One region of the Variovorax sp. 01N425 genome, then DNA from elsewhere that is predicted to be linked to it. Evidence: riboswitches for the same ligand, from Rfam matches in the RefSeq annotation. Region 1 holds a riboswitch; each other region holds the start of a gene.
The links. A riboswitch is a leader RNA that binds a small molecule or an ion and turns the genes downstream of it on or off. The one in region 1 is predicted to bind cobalamin.

Region 2: another riboswitch for cobalamin. It lies ahead of cobM (precorrin-4 C(11)-methyltransferase); the one in region 1 lies ahead of AC1DSC_RS17215 (TonB-dependent receptor).
Region 3: another riboswitch for cobalamin. It lies ahead of AC1DSC_RS28180 (TonB-dependent receptor domain-containing protein); the one in region 1 lies ahead of AC1DSC_RS17215 (TonB-dependent receptor).

The regions. Positions count from the first base shown of each region.
Region 1 covers NZ_JBFTRJ010000009.1:8,688-11,951, forward strand. The annotation lists gene AC1DSC_RS17205 (nitrile hydratase accessory protein) at 1-341, shown strand, start outside; gene AC1DSC_RS17210 (HoxN/HupN/NixA family nickel/cobalt transporter) at 338-1,135, shown strand; cobalamin riboswitch at 1,271-1,532, shown strand; gene AC1DSC_RS17215 (TonB-dependent receptor) at 1,658-3,264, shown strand, end outside.
Region 2 covers NZ_JBFTRJ010000006.1:215,923-219,186, forward strand. The annotation lists gene AC1DSC_RS12865 (tripartite tricarboxylate transporter substrate binding protein) at 1-133, shown strand, start outside; gene AC1DSC_RS12870 (hypothetical protein) at 230-538, shown strand; cobalamin riboswitch at 698-961, shown strand; gene cobM (precorrin-4 C(11)-methyltransferase) at 1,121-1,966, shown strand; gene AC1DSC_RS12880 (sirohydrochlorin chelatase) at 1,963-2,892, shown strand; gene AC1DSC_RS12885 (precorrin-8X methylmutase) at 2,889-3,264, shown strand, end outside.
Region 3 covers NZ_JBFTRJ010000020.1:18,284-21,547, forward strand. The annotation lists gene AC1DSC_RS28165 (sulfite exporter TauE/SafE family protein) at 1-186, opposite strand, end outside; gene AC1DSC_RS28170 (cell division protein ZapA) at 469-801, opposite strand; gene AC1DSC_RS28175 (hypothetical protein) at 798-1,022, opposite strand; cobalamin riboswitch at 1,094-1,340, shown strand; gene AC1DSC_RS28180 (TonB-dependent receptor domain-containing protein) at 1,440-3,264, shown strand, end outside.

The DNA.
Region 1 (3,264 bases):
CTCGCTTTGAGGAATACGCGGCTTCCCAGATGCTGGGCCATGCCGACTCGCCGCCGCGCAGCCAGGGCAAGCTGTTCTTTGCAGAGGCCTGGCAACGGCAGCTCTTCGGGTTGACGCTGGCCGTGGCCAAGCAGGGGCACTTCGACTGGGAAGACTTCCGCCAGCACTTGATTGAATCGATCGGCGACTGGGAACGGCTTGAATGCGCTGCCCAGCCGCCTTGGGACTACTACGAGCGGTTCTTTGGGGCGCTGCTGCAGGTTCTGGCGCGGCAGCAGGTAGTGACTGAAGGCGAACTGGCCCGGGTCTTGGTCGATCGGCCGTTGCGGAGCCATGAATGAGCGCCGAGTGGCTGTCCTTTTCGGGCTTGGTTCTGATGTTCGCGCTGGGGCTGCGGCACGGATTGGACCCCGACCACATTGCCTGTATCGACGGACTGACTTGGCGGGCTCTGGACCGCAGTGCCCACCACGGCCATGCGCCCTGGATTGGCACGCTGTTCGCGCTCGGCCACGGGCTGCTCGTCACCGCGATCGCAGCGGGTGTGAGCCAGCTCCCTCATGACGTGCATGTGCCTGAGGCTCTGGTGGCGGTGTTCGACTGGATTCCCACGGCATTGCTTGTGCTGGTCGGGACGATGAACCTGCACCTCCTGCGACGCCGCGATGTTGCGTTCGCGCCTGCCGGGTGGAAATTGAAGCTGGTTCCGCGGCGCCTGCGCCTGCACGCCAGCCCGTGGGCGGTGGTGCTGACGGGCGTATTGTTCGCCACGGTGTTCGACACGGCGACCCAGGCGGCGGCCTGGGGATATGTGGCCAGCCACCGCGGCGGCGGCCTGTCGGCAGCGATGGCAGCCGGGTTGGTCTTCACCGCCGGCATGATCATCACCGACACGCTGGACGGCTGGCTGATCTGCAGCATTGACCGCCGTACTGACGGGCAGGATGTTGCCCGCCGCTACCGCCGAGTGCTGGGCTGGCTTGTCGTCTGCATCTCGTACGCGGTGGCTGCGTACAACATCGGCAAGGCACTGCTTCCGGCAATCGAACTTGGCGAGAACGCGTTCTCGCTCAGCGGCCTTGCGTTGGTGCTGGTGATGCTGGTTGTCTGGGCTTGGTCGGTCGGGCGCGCGTGATCCGTGCCTGCACCGGTCTATTGCGATAACTCACAAGGGCCTGCTCAACATTGGCCGTCTGCAATTTTTGCATCAGAGCCGTCGGCGCTTCCTATAATCCGCCCCGGTCGGTAGAACACTCCTTGCTGGAGCGATCCCCGCCACGGTTCGAAGGTGCCCCCCATGCCGGAAATGGTTTGGGAGGTTAAACGGGAAGCAGGTGCGCGCGCCGATGGCGCGCAATGCCTGCGCTGCCCCCGCAACGGTAAGCGGATAGAGAAGTTTCGAGCGAGCACCTGCGGGTGTTCGCAGCCACTGCGCTTGAATCGAGCGTGGGAAGGCGAGGCTTCTGTTGTTGTGCGCAAGCGCATGACAGCAACCCGCGAGCCCGGATACCGGCCTTCGCAATCGCCTTCGGACGCTGCGGGAGTGCGTTTGTCCGTGCTGCTCGGTACCTGCGTGCCGGGTTGGCATCGGCTCGTGCAATTGCAGCGTGTATCTCTTGGAACAGCCCAGCGGGAATGCGGGCTAGAGGAACAGCATATGCGCAAGCCTGCCGAGCTCGGGATCCGGCCCCGGGTTTCCGGTCCTTTCACGACCCAACACATCACGATCCCGGGCCTTGTCGCCCTGCTCGCCAGCACGTCTGCGCTGGCGCAAGTGAGCTTGCGACCGGTCGAGGTGACGGCCCCCCGGCAGGATCAGGCGCCGGCGCTTCAGGCCACAACGACCGAAGTTGCCGGCAGGCTGGGCCTGAGCGTCATGGAAACGCCGGCTTCGGTCGAGGTTATCAGCCAGGAGACCATGGAACGGCGTGGCGCAAGGACTTTCGAGGAGGCCTTGCGCGGCGGCGTGGGCATCACGGCCGGTGGAGCGCCCGGATCGCCATCGGTGATCTCCACGCGCGGCTTCACCGGTGGTTTCATCACCTATCTGTTCGACGGCGATCGCATTGCAGTGCCGACGATGGTGAGCCGTCCCCAGGACACCTGGAACTACGAGCGCATCGAAGTCTTGAAGGGCCCCTCGTCGGTGCTCTACGGTGAAGGCGCCATCGGCGCGGCCGTCAACTTCGTGACCAAGCGAGCCGACCGCAGCAACCCCGGGGCCGAGGCCATGCTGTCCTATGGGAGCTTCGGCACGGCCAGGGCCGGCGTCGGCCTGGGTGTCAACGTGGGCGAGGCCAGCGCTTTCCGACTGGACTACAGCCACCAGGAGACCAACGGGTACATCGACCGCAACAAGCAGCGCTACGACAACCTCACCATGGGCTTCAGCACGGCATTGACGCGGGAGCTCACGCTCGATCTGTCGCTGGACTACGCCAGGGACAGTGCGCTGTCCTACCAGGGCACGCCGCTCGTGCCGCGTGCCTATGCGCTCCAGCCGATGGACATCGTCAGCGACGCCAGCGGGCGAGTGGTCGATCGCGGCATCGCGTTTCGCAACTACAACTTCGACGATGCCGAGATGAGTGCGAACAGCCTCTGGACGCGTGCCAAACTGACTTGGCAGATCGCGCCGGAATGGAAGCTGCGCAACCAGCTTTCCTACTACACGGCCGACAGGACATGGCGCAATTCGGAGTCCTTTGCCTTCGCCGCCCCGGGCCGCATCGTGCGCGACCTGGTCGGTATCACGCACGACCACCAGATCCTCACGGATCGGCTCGATCTCACGAACACGTCGCCGATCGGGGGAATGAAGAACCGGTTCGTGGCGGGGCTTGAATACACGAAGACCGACTTTTCCTCCAACCGCGACTTCTCCAACGGATCGACCGCAGCCAACAATGCGCTCTCGGTGAGCGACTTCGCCACCATCCCGGGACGCTACGGCAACTTTGCCGCGAACCCCGCTCTGTTCGCGGGTGCCGGCAATCGCACGATCTTCGACGCACGGATTCCGACGGGGTCTATCTTCATGGAAGATGCCCTGTCCGTCAGCGAGCGATTGACCCTCGTGGGCGGCTTGCGGCAGGACCACGTGAAGCTGGAGCGCCAGAACATGGACCTCAACACCGGGGCTCGGGCATCGTTCACGCAGAGGTACAAGCCCACATCGGCGCGTCTGGGTGTGGTTTTCGCGATCGACCACTACACTTCGGTCTACGCCCAGTACTCGAACGCGAGCGCGCCGGTCGGTACGGG
Region 2 (3,264 bases), on a different contig from region 1:
GTTCGCCGAGCGGATGCGCGCGATCGGCGCCGACCCGATCGGCGACAGCTCCGCCGAGATGGCGGCCCGCATCCGCGAGGAGACGGCGAAGTTCGCGAGGCTGGTCAAGGAGGGGAAGGTCGCGGTCGAGTAGGCCGGATTCACGACGATCTTGTTACTCCCCGCTGCGCTCGCCAGTCCCTAGAGTTGCCTTGCGGCGCCAACCACGGCGCGCCACAAGGAGCCGGCGATGAGCAGCAACAGCAGGAACAGCAGGAACAGCAGCAAGAACGACCGCGTCGCGCAGGCGCTCGGCATCTATCGAAGCATCGCGGCGTGCAACGAGCGCCTTGCGCGCGGCAACGACGTCCACGCGCTCACGGCGGCGTTGATGCTGCCCTGCTACCACGCCGAGTTCAGGCGCGTGGCGAGCGAGCTGAACCATTCGGAGCAGGACGAGCTGGGCGCCGCGCTCGAACGCTACCTGCCTGGCAACGCCGCAGTGACCGCGTCCTACAACGAACTCCTGGTTGGCCTGCGGCTGCGGCCGGCCCGCTGATCTGCCCACACAGACCCGGGAGCCATGCCGACGCGCGGCTGTTCTGATCCAGAACAACCCCGCGTACCAGGGCGATTTCGCCGCGGCCCGCAAGGAACTGCGCGGGCGTCTCGGCCTGGACAGGTGATCGCCCGCCGCCCCGCCGCAAGCGGCTGATACACTTTGCGCGCGTTGTCAGGTGTCCTGGCGCCCCGTGTAAACGGCGGGGTGGCCAGGGTGAAACGGGAAGTCGGTGCGCGGCGGTGGAGAGAACACCGCGCAATGCCGACGCTGCCCCCGCAACGGTAAACGAGTCAAGAAGCAAGACCCCGGGATTCGGTCCCGCGCCACTGTGCCGCGAACGGCATGGGAAGGTGGTCTTGCTGCAGAGCCGATGGCTCTGCGCTCGTGAGCCCGGAGACCGGCCTGACGACCAGCGCATGACCTTGCGGTGGGCGAGGATCGGCGGGCGGCGCATGGCGTCCGGCTCGATGCAGGTGTGCATCCGCCGGAACCGCATCCACTGGCGCCCCTCCGATTTCTCTCCCCCCGCCCGGTCGTACCGACCATCTATCGCGCGGCGGGCGCGGAGGAATCATCATCATGAACAAGCGAGCCATCGCTCCAGGCAGTGCGCCGACGCCGGGAACCGTGTGGTTCGTCGGTGCGGGCCCGGGCGATCCGGAACTCATCACCGTCAAGGGCCGCGGCCTCGTCGAGCGCGCCGGGGCGATCCTGTTCGCGGGCTCGCTCGTGAGCGAAACCGCCATGCGCTGGGCGCGGCCGGACTGCGCCATTGCCGACAGCAAGGACATGACGCTCGAGCAGATGTCGGCCTGGCTGATCGCGCAGGCCGCGCGCTGCGAGACCGTGGTGCGCCTGCAGACCGGCGACCCGGGCCTGTACGGCGCACTGATCGAGCTGGTGCAGCCGCTGGATGCGGCGGGCGTGCCGATCGGCGTGGTGCCGGGCGTGTCCTCCGCCATGGCCTCGGCGGCGGCGGCGGTGGAAAGCCTCACGCTGCCCGAGGTCACGCAGACCGTGATCTTCACGCGCGTCGAAGGCCGCACGCCCATGCCCGAGGGCGAGTCGCTCGAGGCGCTCGCCGCGCACCACAGCACGCTGTGCATCTTCCTGAGCATCACCCTGATGGGCAAGGTCACGGCCGCGCTCACGGCCGCCGGCTGGTCGCCCGATGCGCCCGTGGTGGTGGTTCACAAGGCAAGCTGGCCGGGCGAAGAGAAGATCGTGCGCGGCACGGTCGCGACCATCCAGGCGCTGTGCCGCGAGGCCCGCATCGCGAGCCAGTCGATGATCATCGCCAGCCCCACGCTGGGCGCGCGGCAGTGGACCACGCTCGCCAAATCCAAGCTCTACGACGCGAGCTTCACGCACCGCTTCCGGCGCGCGAGCGTTCCCGTCCAAACCCTGCGCCAGGAACTCCCATGAACTCCGAAACCATTCTGCTGGTGGGCCACGGCTCGCGCGAAAAATCCGGCAACGACGAGATCGAGGCCTTTGCCGCGCAATGGCGCGAGCGGCAGCCGGGCTGGCGCATCGAGGTCTGCTTCATCGAGTTCTCCGAGATCACGATGAGCGAGGGCCTGCGCCGCGCGGCCGAGAGCGCGCGGCGCGTGATCGTGGTGCCGCTCATCCTCAATGCCGCGGGCCACGTGAAGATGGACGTGCCGCAGGCCATCGACGGCGCCCGGCTCAAGTACCCGATGGTGCAGTTCCTCTACGCGCCGCACCTCACGGCCTGCGATCCGATCCTCGCGATCCTCAAGCGCCGCCTCAAGGACGCGATGCAGGCGCTCGACATGCCCGACCCGACCACCACCGGCGTGGTGATCCTGGGCCGGGGTTCGTCGGACCGCCAGGCCAATGGCGACATGGCCAAGATGGCGCGCTGGCTGATGGAGGAGACCGACCACGAGCTGGTCGACCTTGCCTTCACCGGCATCACCTACCCGCGCCTGGAGAAGGCCGTGCAGCGCCAGGGCCTGCTGGGCATGAAGCAGGTGGTGGTGCTGCCCTACTACCTGTTCAACGGCACGCTGGTCGAACGCATCGCGCGCCAGGTCGAGCACCTGAAGGCGCAGTACCCGACGATCCGTTTCGTTTCCACGCGCTACTTCGGCTTCGAGCCCGAGATCTTCGCGCTGCTCGAACAGCGCGTGGACGACCTGCGGCGCGGCGCGCCGGCCGCGCTCATGCCTTGCGACGGCTGCAAGTTCCGCGACTTTGCGGTGGAGCACGGGCTGGGCGGCCACCACCATGGCGATGCGGCGGCGCACGGCCACGACCACGACCACGATCACGACCACGCGCATGGCCACGTCCATGCGCACGACGCGGTGCCGGCGCTGCGATGAAGCCGACGCACGCCCCGGCGGCCAACGTCGTCACCGAGCAGCTCACCGCGGCGGGCCGCGCCATCGAGCACGACTCCTTCGCGGTGATCGACCGCGAGGTGGCCTCGCATGCCTACACGGCCGACCAGTGGCCCGTGGTGCGCCGCATGATCCATGCGAACGCCGACTTCGACTTCAACGGCCTGACCGACTTCCACCCGGAGGCAGTCGACGCCGCCATTGCCGCCATCCGCTCGCGCGCCAGCCGCGTGCTGGCCGATGTCGAGATGATCTGCGTCGGCCTCTCGGCGCCGCGCCTCGCGCACTTCGGCATGGGCACTCACCAGTTCATCAGCGACCCGGACGTGATCTCGCAGGCGATGGCCGAAGGCA
Region 3 (3,264 bases), on a different contig from region 1:
CATCGAGGTGGCGATCGCCATCTTCACGGCAAGATCGGAGGCCACCCCGCGGTGCCCCATGATGATCGTGATGAACGGCACCATGAGCATCCCTCCGCCGATGCCCAGCAGGCCCGCCAGGAAACCGGTGCCCAGGCCGAGCGCGGCCAATTCGGCGATCAGGAGGGGGTCGAGCAGGGAAGTCACGCAGCGGAGCCTTGAAAAAAAGCAACGGCCCCGTGCAGCGCATGCAGGGGCCGTATGAACGGAAAAAGGTGTCTGCAAGTGGGCGCCGAACCCGCATCCTGAACCAGGGTTCAGGTGGGCGAGGGCAGCAAGACTTCGGGTTCATCTGACGCGAGATGATCACACCCGTCAAGCGATGTACCAAGCCCGGCTCCGGAGAGCATTGGAACAAGGAAATATTAAGCCCGACGCGCACCGCAGACAGTTCGGATTTTACGCCCCGGACGGGCCGGGTGCTTCCGCTCAGAGTAAATGGTCATCGCCCGCGAGGGCTTGATCGAGTTTCTGAATGAGCTGGGCGGCCTTGGCATCGGCGTCGCCGCCCTCTGCCGAGGAGGCCGCGGCCAGGGGAGGCGGCGCGGCCGCGGCGGCCGCCTGCTGGGCCGCCAGGTCGAAAGCCAGGTTCAGCGAAGCGAGCACCGCGATGCGGTCGCGCGCCTTCACCTTGCCCGCATCGCGGATCTTGCACATGGCCGCGTCCACGCGCTCGACGGCTTCGCGCAGCTGCGCCTCGCCGCCTTCGGGGCAGCCGAGCAGATAGCTCTGGCCCATGATCTGAACTTCAATCTGCTTCATGCGGGGGAATCTTGGGAAGGTGGTTCGGCCGGCAGCCGCTCGAGCAGCGCATCGAGGCGCGTGCGGGCCGCGGCCAGCCGCGACTTCAACGCGTCGCGCTCGCGCGTGAGCGCTTCGACCTGCTCCTGCAGCAGCGCATTGGTGCGCTGCACCTCTTCATGACGCACGAGCAGGCGTTCCACACGCTCGGCGATCTGGTCGATGGGGCTGGAGGCGGGCATGGTTGGCGATTGTAGTTTCCCCGGCGGACGGCAGGCGGCGCAACTTTTGGCTTACTGCGCTGGCCGAGGCCCTAAAATCCTGCGCGTTGGTGCCTGCGGCGTGGTTCACACGCCGCGGTTCAACGGGAAGCAGGAGTGAACGCCCCCGGAAACGGAACAGGGCCGAAGCCGCCTGCGCTGCCCCCGCAACGGTCAAGCAGTCGACGCCGCAAGCGTCAACCTCATCCATCAAGCCACTGGGTGCCCTGAAACAGGCGCCTGGGAAGGCGGTGGGGTCGCACTGCCAGCCCGGATACCGGCCAACAAGGCGGCTGCCGCATGCGCGATCGATTTTCGATTCGGCGCGCAAGGCAGCCATTGCGCCCAAGCGCCGGCGGGGAAGCCGGCGACGGGCATAGACGTTCGTTCGCTCCATTCATGACTTCCTGTGGTTTCCTTTCCCTCGGCCGTGCGCCTGCGCGCCGCCGCCTTGCCTGCCTGCCGCTCGCGCTGGCCTCTGCTTTCGGCGGCATGGCGCTGCTTCAACTGCCGGCCGTCGCGCATGCCCAGCAGGATGCGCCGGCACTCGGCGAAACCGTGGTCACCGCCAACCGCACGCCGCAGCCGCTGTCGGACCTCGTGGGCGACGTGTCCGTGGTCGACCGCCAGACCATCGAGCGCAGCGGCGCGGTCGGCGTGGCCGACGTGCTGGCGCGCCTGCCCGGCATCGAGATCACGCGCAACGGCAGCGTGGGCAACACCACCAGCCTGTACATCCGCGGCGCCGAGACCCGCTTCACGGCCGTCTACGTCGACGGCGTGCGCGTCGATTCGCAATCGACCGGCGGTGCCGGCTGGGAAAGCATTCCGCTCTCGCAGATCGACCGCATCGAAGTGCTGCGCGGCCCGGCCGCCGCGGTGTACGGCTCCGATGCCGTGGGCGGCGTGATCCAGCTCTTCACCAGGCGCGGCGAAGAAGGCGTGGCGCCTTACGCGGGCATCGGCTTCGGCAGCCACGGCCTGCGCAAGGCGGAGGCGGGCGTGAGCGGCAAGTCGGGCGCCTTCGACTATTCGCTGGGCGCGGCGCACGAGGAAAGCCGGGGCTTCAACGTGCTGCCGATGGACAAGCGCACGCCCTCCAAGGACGGCTTCACCAGCCCCGACCGCGACGGCTACCGCAGCAATTCCGGCAACCTGCGCCTGGGCTACCAGCTCACGCCGAACCAGCGGCTGGAAGCCACGCTGCTGTACAGCGACATGGAAGCCGGCTACGACCCGCCGGTGAGCTTCAGGACCAAGCCGCCGATCCTCTTCCGGAACGACATCTCGAACAACACGCTGCGCACGGCCGGGCTCTCGTGGTCGGCCAAGTGGAACGACATCTACAGCACGCGCGTGCAGGTCACCGATTCGCAGTCGGTCTACAAGACCCAGCCTTCGTTCTACCGCACCGAAACCAATCTGCGCGGCTACCTGTTCCAGAACGAATTCCGCTTCGGCCCGCACCTGGTGACGGCCACGCTCGAGCGCCGCGAAGACGCGCTCGAGAATGCGCCCACCATCAGCAGCGGCCTGCTCTCGAGCAAGCGCTCGCAGGACGCGGTCTCGCTCGGCTATGGCTTCGTGCAGGGCGCGCATTCGCTCCAGCTGCATGTGCGCCATGACGACGACAGCGAATTCGGCGGCAAGGCCACCGGCAGCGCCGCCTACGGCTACGCGATCACGCCGCGCCTGCGCGCCACCGTCTCGGCCGGCACCGCCTTCCGCGCGCCCACGCTCTACCAGCGCTTCAGCGAATACGGCGTGGCCAGCCTCAAGCCCGAGTCGAGCCGCAACGTCGAACTCGGCCTGCAGTACACCGACGGCGGCACGCATGCGGGCATCGTCGTCTACCAGAACCGCGTCGAGAACCTGATCGTGTTCGACGGTTCGGCCACCAACTGCCGCTCCGGCTTCGGCTGCTATGCCAGCACCGCGCGCGCCCGCTACCAGGGCGTGACGCTGTCGGGCGGGCACCGCATCGGTGACGTGAGCCTGCGCGCATCGCTCGACTTCCAGGACCCGCGCGACCTCGACACCGACCACCTGCTGGCCCGCCGCGCGCGCCGCCACGGCACGCTGGGCGCCGACTGGCGCATTGCCGGCTGGACGCTGGGCGCCGAGCTGCAATCGTCGAGCAAGCGCTTCGACGACGCGGCCAACACCCGCACGCTGGGCGGCTACACCGTGCTGAACCTGGTGGCCAGCACGCAGATCACGCGCG